DNA from 2 places in the Stenotrophomonas sp. 22385 genome. Region 1 is predicted to be linked to the other one. Evidence: riboswitches for the same ligand, from Rfam matches in the RefSeq annotation. Region 1 holds a riboswitch; the other holds the start of a gene.
The links. Region 1 has a riboswitch for cobalamin ahead of btuB (TonB-dependent vitamin B12 receptor). Riboswitches for the same ligand answer to the same signal wherever they lie in the genome.
Positions count from the first base shown of each region.

Region 2: linked by a shared signal. The riboswitch ahead of metE (5-methyltetrahydropteroyltriglutamate--homocysteine S-methyltransferase) and the one ahead of btuB (TonB-dependent vitamin B12 receptor) in region 1 are both predicted to bind cobalamin.

Region 1 is NZ_JBQEOG010000002.1:151,789-156,604, reverse strand. Features, by position in the region: gene ACTJI4_RS05185 (GAF domain-containing protein) at 1-184, shown strand, start outside; gene ACTJI4_RS05180 (TfoX/Sxy family protein) at 181-546, shown strand; gene ACTJI4_RS05175 (histidine phosphatase family protein) at 666-1,262, opposite strand; cobalamin riboswitch at 1,357-1,580, shown strand; gene btuB (TonB-dependent vitamin B12 receptor) at 1,702-3,543, shown strand; gene gph (phosphoglycolate phosphatase) at 3,637-4,287, opposite strand; gene ACTJI4_RS05160 (LysR family transcriptional regulator) at 4,375-4,816, opposite strand, start outside.
Region 2 is NZ_JBQEOG010000007.1:134,690-139,505, forward strand. Features, by position in the region: gene metE (5-methyltetrahydropteroyltriglutamate--homocysteine S-methyltransferase) at 1-875, opposite strand, end outside; cobalamin riboswitch at 1,090-1,321, opposite strand; gene ACTJI4_RS13820 (hypothetical protein) at 1,432-2,211, shown strand; gene ACTJI4_RS13825 (sigma-70 family RNA polymerase sigma factor) at 2,282-2,851, shown strand; gene ACTJI4_RS13830 (anti-sigma factor) at 2,848-3,618, shown strand; gene ACTJI4_RS13835 (acyl-CoA desaturase) at 3,711-4,670, shown strand; gene ACTJI4_RS13840 (NAD(P)/FAD-dependent oxidoreductase) at 4,672-4,816, shown strand, end outside.

The DNA of each region.
Region 1 (4,816 bases):
TGCGTTCCCGGGCCACATCGCCTGCGATTCGGCCTCGCGCTCGGAACTGGTGGTGCCGCTGGTGCAGGGCGACACCCTGATCGGGGTATTCGACCTGGACAGCCCGGTGCTGGCCCGCTTCGATGCCGACGACCAGGCTGGCCTGGAAGCCATTGCCGCCGTGTTCGTCGAGGCGCTGGGATGAGCACCAAGCTGCGCAACATCGGCCCCAAGAGCGCCGCCTGGCTGCGCCAGGTCGGTCTGCGCACCGCCGAAGACCTGGCCGCGGCCGGTTCGGTAGGCGCGTTCGTGAAGGTCCGCCGCGCCGGCTTCAAACCCAGCCTCAACCTGCTCTATTCGCTGGAGGGTGCGCTGCAGGACTGCCACTGGCAGGAACTGCCCGAAGCGCGCCGCGCCGAACTGGTGGCCGAATACGATGCGATCATCGCCGACAAGCCGCTGAAGAAGGCGCCGCCGGCCTCGGGCCCGGTGTATGACCGCACCGTGGCCAACGATGACGAAGGCGACGAAGCACCCTTCGAGTTGGACAACGAGGACCGGACGTAGAGCCACGCCGCGCCGAGTGAACGTCGGGCGCCATTTCGTCCAACGCGTCGCCACGCGACTGTGGCTGGCCGCATCGGCACGGAACACGCCTGGTTGCGTGGCTGCGCGCGGTGCCAAGTTCACGCAGCCACGCAGGGCGTGGCTCTACGCAACTCCAGCAGCTCGCCCCACAATTCTCCATCTTCCCGCTCCACCCGCAGCTGCAGCCGTGTACCGTGGTCGATCCGCAGCGCCCAGCACATCGCCATCGGCAGGCCGCACACCTGCGACAGCACCATCCGCAGCGGGCCACCATGACTGACCACCAGCGTGGGCACCGGGTCGGCCTCATCCAGCAGGCGGTGCAACGCGCGTGCGATGCGGCGCTCGAAGTGCGCCCAGCTTTCGCCATGCGGTGGCGGGTTCGCATGCGGGTCCAGGTGGAACGCCTGCAGCGCCTGCATTGGCAGTGCATCCAGCGGCTGGCCGTCCCAGTCGCCGAAATCCAGCTCTTCCCACTCCTCGTCCGCGATCACCTCCAGTCCGCGCGGCAGCGCCAGCGCATCGGCGGTATCCAGCGCACGCCGGCGCGGTGAACTGAGCACGCGCTGCCACTGCAGGTCGGCGTAGCGCGCGCAGATCAGATCAGTGCCCTGCACGTTCAGCGGCGGATCGGTACGCCCATCCAGGTAGGCGTCGCGGCCAGTGGCCGCGTGCCGGATCAGGTCCAGGATCATAGGTGCTGCAACCACGTCAAAAAGCGAGGCGCATTCTAACCGCTGGCACCGCCACGGCCCTGGCCGCACTGCGCCGGCTGCCGGGCTTTGCTCTACACTGCGCCCACTTTCAGGTGACCTGCGGCGCAAGCCGGCAGGTTGAAACGGGAAGCCGGTGACGCAACAGGTCCTGCCTGCTGCCATTCCGGCGCTGCCCCCGCAACGGTAAGCGTGGAAGCCAGGCAACATGCCACTGTGCGCAAGCATGGGAAGGCGCCTGGCGCGATGGTCCGCCATCGGCCCGCGAGCCCGGAGACCGGCCTGGAAGACGACTGGTTGCGATGCGGCGGGCATGGCGGCGGCAAGCGGCGCCGTGCCTGCGCCTGCCCACCGTCCCTGCCTCCGTTGACCGCCTCCCACCCCCTTGCCGCGCGGGCGTGCGCGGTGCCTGGAGTCAACGATGAAACTGCAGTTCCGCCTTCTTTCCCTTGCCGTGCTGTCGGCGCTGCCCGGTGTGGCCGCCGCACAGGACGACGCCACCGCGCTGGACCAGGTGCTGGTCACCGCCACCCGTACCCCGATCGCCCTGCAGGACAGCATCTCGCCGGCGCAGGTAATCGACCGCGCGGAGATCGAGCGCAGCCAGGCGCCGTCGCTGCAGGACCTGCTGCGCGGGCGCGCCGGCATCAACCTCAACAACAGCGGCGGGCTGGGCAAGCAGAGCTCGCTGTTCCTGCGCGGCACCAATTCGGCCCACACCCTGGTGCTGGTCGATGGCGTGCGCATCAACACCGGCGACCTCGGCCTGGCCATGCTGCAGGACCTGCCGCTGGCGCAGATCGAGCGCGTGGAAATCGTGCGCGGGCCGCAATCCAGCCTGTACGGCGCGGATGCAATCGGCGGCGTGATCCAGATCTTCACCCGCCGCAATGCCGGCGACTTCGCACCGCACCTGCAGCTGGGCGGCGGCAGCAACGGCCTGCGTGAAGCCAGCGGCGGCTTCGGTGGCACCGGCGCGCGCGGCTGGTTCGGTACGGATATCGCCTACCAGCACACCGACGGCATCAATTCCTGCAACGGTGACCCGGTCACGTTCGCCGGCTGCGGCGCCAACGAGCCCGACCGCGACGGCTACCGCAACCTGTCGATGAGCCTGCGCGGCGGCTACACGCTCACCGACACGCTGAACGTGGAAGGCACCGCGCTGCGCGCCGAAGGCGAGAACCACTACGACGGTTACTACAACTACTCCGAAACGCTGCAGCAGGTGCTGGGCGGCAAGGTCCGCTACACGCCGGGCGAGCGCTTCACCCTGACCGCCAACGTCGGCCGTGCCGACAACGAGTCGGACAACTACAACGGCGACACCTGGCTGGGCGCCGCGCAGACCCACCGCGACAGCGCCTCGGTGCAGGCCGACGTCGGCCTGGCTGAGGGCCAGCTGCTCAGTGCCGGCGTGGACTGGAGCCAGGACAACCTCGACGGCAGCAGTGCCGGCTACCTGGTGGACAGCCGCGACAACACCGGCGTGTTCGTGCAGTACCAGGGTCGCTTCGGCGCGCAGCACCTGCAGGCCAGCGTGCGCAATGACGACAACGAACAGTTCGGCAACCACACCACCGGCAGCCTCGGCTGGGGCATGGAACTGGCCCGCGGCTTCCGCCTCAACGCCAGCTATGGCACCGCGTTCAAGGCACCGACCTTCAGCGACCTGTACGACCCGTGGAGCGGCGTGCCCGGGCTGGACCCGGAGAAGTCCAGAAGTGCCAACGTTGGCGTCGCCCAGCAGGGCGACAGCTGGCGCTGGGGCCTGGATGTGTATGAAACCCGCATCGACGACCTGATCACCTACGACGCCACCACCTTCATGATGTCGCAGGTGGAAAAGGCGCGCATCCGCGGCGCCGAGCTGACCGGTTCGCTCACCGTGGCCGGGTTTGACCTGAGCGCACAGCTGAGCTACACCGACCCGCGCAACCGCACCGATGGCAGCACCCAGTTCGACAACTGGCTGGCCCGCCGCGCGCAGGACACCGCACGCCTGGACATCGACCGGCGCTTCGGTGGCTTCCGCGCCGGTATCACCGCGTTCGGCGCCGGCAAGCGCTACGACAACGCCGACAACAGCGTGCGCCTGGCCGGCTACGGCACCCTGGACCTGCGCCTGGAATACGCACTCGGCCGCGACTGGTCGTTGCTGGGCCGGGTCAGCAACGTATTCGACCGCGACTACGAAACGGTGGCCTGGTACAACCAGCCGGGCCGCGAGTACCGCCTGAGCGTGCGTTACCAGCCGAAGTGAGATGGCGTGGGGCACGACCAACGGTCGTGCCCTACCGCGTGGAGTGTCTGGTGGTAGGTGTCGACCGTTGGTCGGCACTTCCCTCCGGTCGCCCTATAACCCCGGCAACGCCCGCAGATCATCAACAACTGCCACTGCCTCCACCGTCTCCAGATCCAACCCACGCGGATACCCATAGCGCACCAGCGCGACCGGCATGCCCGCATCCACCGCGGCGCGGTAATCGGTGATCGAATCCCCCACCATCAACGCCGCACCCGGCGCGACCTTGAACGCCTCGGCGATATGCCGCAGCGGCACGCCACTGGGCTTGCGCTCGGGCAGTGAATCACCGCCCAGCACCATCGCGAAGAAGTCCTGCACTCCCAGGTGCGCCAGCAGCGGCGCCACCAGCGCCGACGGCTTGTTGGTGCAGATCGCCATCACCACCTCGCGCTCGCGCAGCATCTGCAGCGCCGGCACCACCCCATCGAACAATCGCGGGCTGCGCAGCAGGCATTCCTCGTAATGGCGCATGAAACCGGGCATGACCCGATCCAGGTCGATGTCACTGCGTGCAGCGGCGAAGGCCTGCTCCACCAGCCGGCGCACGCCATCGCCGATCCAGGTCAGCACGGTCGCTTCGGGCACGCGCGACAGCTGCCAGTCTTCCAGCGTGCGATTGAGCGCCTCGGCGATATCGGCCGCGCTGTCGACCAGCGTGCCGTCCAGATCAAAGATCACCAGCGGGTAGGGATACGTCAAGGGAAAGGATCGCTTCTACAACATGTGGGGCTGCTGATTGTAGAGCCATGCCCTGCATGGCTGCGTGCAGCCCGGCACCACGCGGGATCAGATCCGCGCCAGGAACTCCTCCCCCGCAAACCGCTCCACCAGGAAATCCAGGAAGCTGCGCATCACCGCCGGCAACTGCCGCCGCGACGCATACACCGCATGGATGCCCATCTCCTCCACCTGATACTCCGGCAACACCTCCACCAGTTCACCCGAGCGCAGCAACGGCGCGATCTGGTACGTCGGCAACATCGCAATGCCTGCCCCCGCCCGCACCGCCTCCAGCAGCAGCGATGCCTCGTTGGCACTGATGTTGCCCCCCACCGCCACCGAAATCGCACGCCCCTGCCGCTGCAGCTGCCACACGCTCTTCCCCACGTAATGATGGGTAAGACAGTTGTGCCCGGCCAACGCATCGGCACTTGCCGGCGTGCCCCGCTCCGCCAGATACGAAGGCGCCGCGCACAGCACCGACCGGCACGGCGCCAGCCACCGCGCG
Region 2 (4,816 bases), on a different contig from region 1:
TTGACCAGGCCGGCGGAGAGCACGCGGCCGGCGGGCAGGGCCTTGATCACTGCATCGAGCTGTTCCGGCGCGCGCACCAGGTCCACGTGCAGGCCATCCACCGGCAACGACGCCGCCAGTTCCAGGTTGTCGTCCAACGCACCGAAGTAGGTGGCCACCAGCACCTTGGGGCGGGCAGCCCTGGCCAGCACCGCATAGGCGTGTTCAAAGGCGGCGCGCGCTTCCGGGCTGAGATCCTGCACCAGTGAGGGCTCATCCAGCTGCACCCACTGCGCGCCTGCTGCCTTCAGCTCGCCCAACAGCTGCACATACACCGGTAGCAGCGCGTCCAGCAGGTCCAGCGCCGGACTGCCGTCGGTGGTCTTGGACAGCAGCAGGAAGGTCACCGGCCCGATCAGCACCGGGCGGGTTTCAATGCCCAGCGCCTTGGCCTGGCGGTACTCGGCCAGAGGCTTGTCGCCGCGCAGCGCGAAACCCTGGCCGGCCTGCAGTTCGGGCACCAGGTAGTGATAGTTGGTGTCGAACCACTTGGTCATTTCCAGCGCGTGAAGATCGAAGCCGTCGCGCTGCAGCCCACGGGCCATGGCGAAGTATCCGGCCAGTGGATCGGCATCGGCCAGCGCGCGGTAGCGGGCGGGAATGGCATCGAACAGGAAGGCGGCGTCCAGCACCTGGTCGTACAGGCTGAAGTCGTTGCTGGGAGGTACCTCCACCCCGGCATCGCGCTGCAGCTGCCAGTGGGTGGTGCGCAGGCTGGCGGCGGTGTCCTGCAGCGCTTCGGCGCTGCTCTGGCCGGACCAGTACGCTTCCAGCGCGCGCTTGAGCTCGCGCTTGGCGCCGATACGGGGGAAACCCAGGTTGGTAACAGTGGTCATGGAACGTGTCCTCATTGCAGTAGCGGCATTGAGGAACGAAGGAACTGCGCGGCACCCACGCCATTGCTGCCGTGTCCGCCCCGCCAGCGACCTTCGCCCCCGCGGGCGAACCGGATGCCGTGAAGCGGACGCACGGGGGCAGCGCCACGCAGAACGCGTGGCGGCAGGCCCCGGCAACCTCCCCGCGGACGTTCCAGGTCGAATCAGAGGACGGTCGTGTCCTCTGGCCGGGGCCGGTATTCGGGCTGATGGACACGGGCACGGGGCCCACCTACTTCCTGCCGCTTCCCAGGCGCATGGCCCAGTGCTGTTGGCAGGTTTCGTTTCCACTCACCGCTGCGGGGCAGCTCCGGAATGGGCGCGCAAGGCACCGTCACCGGATTCCCGTTTAAACCCATCCCTTCATCGGCATGAAGAGATGGATACCTTCGGCGAGGACAAGGTAGGCCGAGTTGCGGCGGCGGTCAAGCGGAGTAGTGGACCGCCTTGCGCGGCCGACTGCATCCGAGCGCCCACTTGCCGCGTATCTCTCCAGCAACCTCCCATGGATACCGGCATGCGCCGCCTCCCCATCAGCTCGGCTGGACTGCTTCTGCTGCTGTGCCCGTTGCTGGCGCCTGCCCAGGCCGTGCAGCGGCAGGAAGGGCGCGCCTTCACTGCGGATGGCGGTGCCTTGCTCTACCGCGAAACGCATTGGCTGCAGGGGCCGCCGGAGGCGCTGTCGCGGCTGGTGCTGTACCGCTGCGCCGATGGCCGGGCCTTCGCGCGCAAGTGGATGACGCCGCAGGGCAGCCCGCAGACGCCGGATTTCGCGCTGGAAGACGGCCGCGACGGCTACCAGGAAGGCGTGCGCGCCAATGGCGTGGCGCGCACGGTCTACGTACGTGCCGCTTCGGATGCCGCCCCGGTCACCCGCACGTTGCAGGTGCCACCCGGCGCCGTGGTCGATGCCGGCTTCGATGCGGCCGTGCGGCGCCATTGGCCAGCCCTGCTTGAGGGAAAGCCGCTGGCTTTCCAGTTCCTGCTGCCCAGCCGCCAGCGGCTGGTGCCGTTGAAGCTGCAGCGCACCGGCGCGATTACCTGGAAAGGCCAACCGGCGCAGCAGCTGCAGATGAAACTCGATGCATGGTTCGGCTTCGCCGTGCCGGCGGTGAGCCTGGTTTACGCCACGGCCGACCAGCGCCTGCTCCAGTTCAGCGGCACCGGCAACGTGCGCGATTCCACTGGGCGCTATCCCCAGGTACGCGTCGAATTCCCTTCCCCGCCCGTGGCCACTTCCGCCGCAGAGCTTGCTGCGGCCCGGGTGCAACCCTTGGTTAAGACATGCGACAGCTGAAGACCCTCTTGCAGCCGGCGCGCGGAGCAACGACCATGCACGTTCGCTCCCTGCCGACCCTGAGCCTGCGATGCCCGAGCTGGATGCTTCCGATACCGCCGCGTCTGCACGCCTGGACGGCCTTCTGGTCCAGGTGGCCGGGGGCGACCGCCAGGCGTTCGAGTCCGTCTATCAGCTGGCCTCGGGCAGGCTGTTCGCGATCTGCCTGCACACCCTGCGCGATCGCGGTGACGCCGAGGAGGTCCTGCAGGATGTCTTCACCACGGTCTGGCGCAAGGCCGCCCAGTTCGATGCCACGCGGGCCTCGGCCATGACCTGGCTGTCGATGATGGCGCGCAACCGCGCGATCGACCGCCTGCGCGCTGCTCCGCCGCGCGCGCTGGACGATCTGTCGGTGGCCGAGGAAATTCCCGATTTCGCGCCGCAGCCGGCGCAGGCAGCTGAGCATGCCTCCGACCGCGAACGTCTGGATGACTGCCTGGATACCCTGGAACCGCGCCGCCGCTCGCTGATCCGCAATGCGTTCCTGCACGGTGCCAGTTATGAAGAGCTGGCCCGCCGCATCGGTTCGCCGCTGGGTTCGGTGAAGAGCTGGATCCGGCGCGGGCTGGGCCAACTGCGGGTGTGCCTGGAACGATGAACATCCGCGACCTTCACGATATCCATGACGATGGCCAGCCGCCGAGCGCCGATATCCTGGCCGGCGAATACGTGCTGGGCGTGCACGATGCCGCCGAGCGCCGCCAGATCGAGCAGCGCATCGCCACCGACCCGGGCTTCGCCCGGCTGGTCGAGCAATGGCAGGTGCGGCTGGCGCCGCTGCTGCAGGAACTGGGCAGCGAAGCGGTGCCGGCACACCTGTGGCCCCGCATCCGCAGCGAACTGGGCTGGCCGGCGGTTACCGCCGCGCCCAGGCTGTGGCAACGCACCGGTTTCTGGCAGGGCATGACCGCCTTGGCCGCAGCGCTGGCGCTGGTCGCGGTGTTCAACCGCCAGCCGCTGCCCACCGCACCGTCCACCCCTGTGGCCGTCACCCCGGCGCCAACCCCATCCGAGCCGGAGCAGGCGACCAAGCCGGTCACCCCGCTGCTGCACGACGATGGCACGCCGGGCTGGCTGGCTTCGGTCGACAAGGCACAGGGCAAGGTGCTGATGGTGCCCGTACCGGCACCGGCCGATGCCGCTGGGCGCGCCCCGGAGCTGTGGCTGATTCCGGCCGGCGGTACGCCACGCTCGTTGGGCCTGGTGTCCATCAACCGCGCCCACACCGTGGCAGTGCCCGACGCGCTGCGTGATGTTCTTGTGAACGGCTCGGTGCTGGCGATCACGCTGGAACCGTCCGGCGGCGCGCCACAGGGCATCCCGACCGGTCCGGTCATCGCCAAGGGCGATATCGCCACTCTGTAACCCGCACCCCTCGCGGAATATTTTCGCAAGGGGTGCATCCAAACAGCGCCGGCCTGCGTATCTCCTGATTAACCGCCCAGGAGACGCGCGACATGCTGTCCCGTTCCACCCCCGACCACCCCGTCCGCACCCTGCGGAGCCGATGGGCCAGCCTGCTGCGCTGGTTCGACACCGGTGCCGCCGCGTCGGCGGCTGATGGCAGTGGCAATCGCGTGGACTGGCTGCGGGCGATTCCCTTTGTCGGCATGCACGTTGCCTGCCTGGCGGTGATCTGGGTGGGAGTGTCGTGGGTGGCGGTAGGCGTGGCGCTGGCGCTTTACGCAGTGCGTATGTTCGCCATCACGGCCTTCTACCACCGCTACTTCGCCCACCGCACCTTCCGCACCTCGCGCGTGGTGCAGTTTGTGTTCGCCCTGATTGGCGCGGCCAGCGTGCAGCGCGGTCCGCTGTGGTGGGCCGCACACCACCGCAACCACCACCGTCACACTGAAACCGCCGCCGACCCGCACTCGCCGGTGGTGCACGGGTTCTGGTGGAGCCACATGGGCTGGTTCCTCACCACCGATGGCTTCCGTACCGAATGGGCACGCATTCCGGACCTGGCGAAGTTTCCCGAGCTGCGTTGGCTGGACCGCTTCGACACGCTGGTGCCGGTGGCACTGGCCGCTGCGCTTTATGGTGTTGGTGTCCTTCTGGAACACTTCGCGCCGGGCCTGGGCACCAGCGGCGGGCAGATGCTGGTATGGGGGTTCTTCATTTCCACGGTGGTGCTGTTCCACGCCACGGTGACCATCAACTCGCTGGCGCACCGTTTCGGCCGCCGCCGCTTCGATACCAGCGATGACAGCCGCAACAACGTATGGCTGGCCCTGCTCACCTTCGGCGAAGGCTGGCACAACAACCACCACTTCTTCCCTGGCACGGTGCGCCAGGGCTTCTACTGGTGGGAAGTGGACATTACCTGGTATGGCCTGCGCGCCATGGCCGCGCTGCGTCTGGTAAGTGACCTCAAACCGGTGCCGGCCTGGGTGCTGGCCAAGGCGGAGCACTGACATGCGCATCGCCGTGATCGGATCGGGCATTGCCGGGCTGGCCAGCGCATGGTGGCTGAGCCAGCGGCATGAGGTAACGCTGTTCGAAGCCAATGACTACCTCGGTGGCCACACCCACACGCACACCGTGACGGTGGACGGCCGCA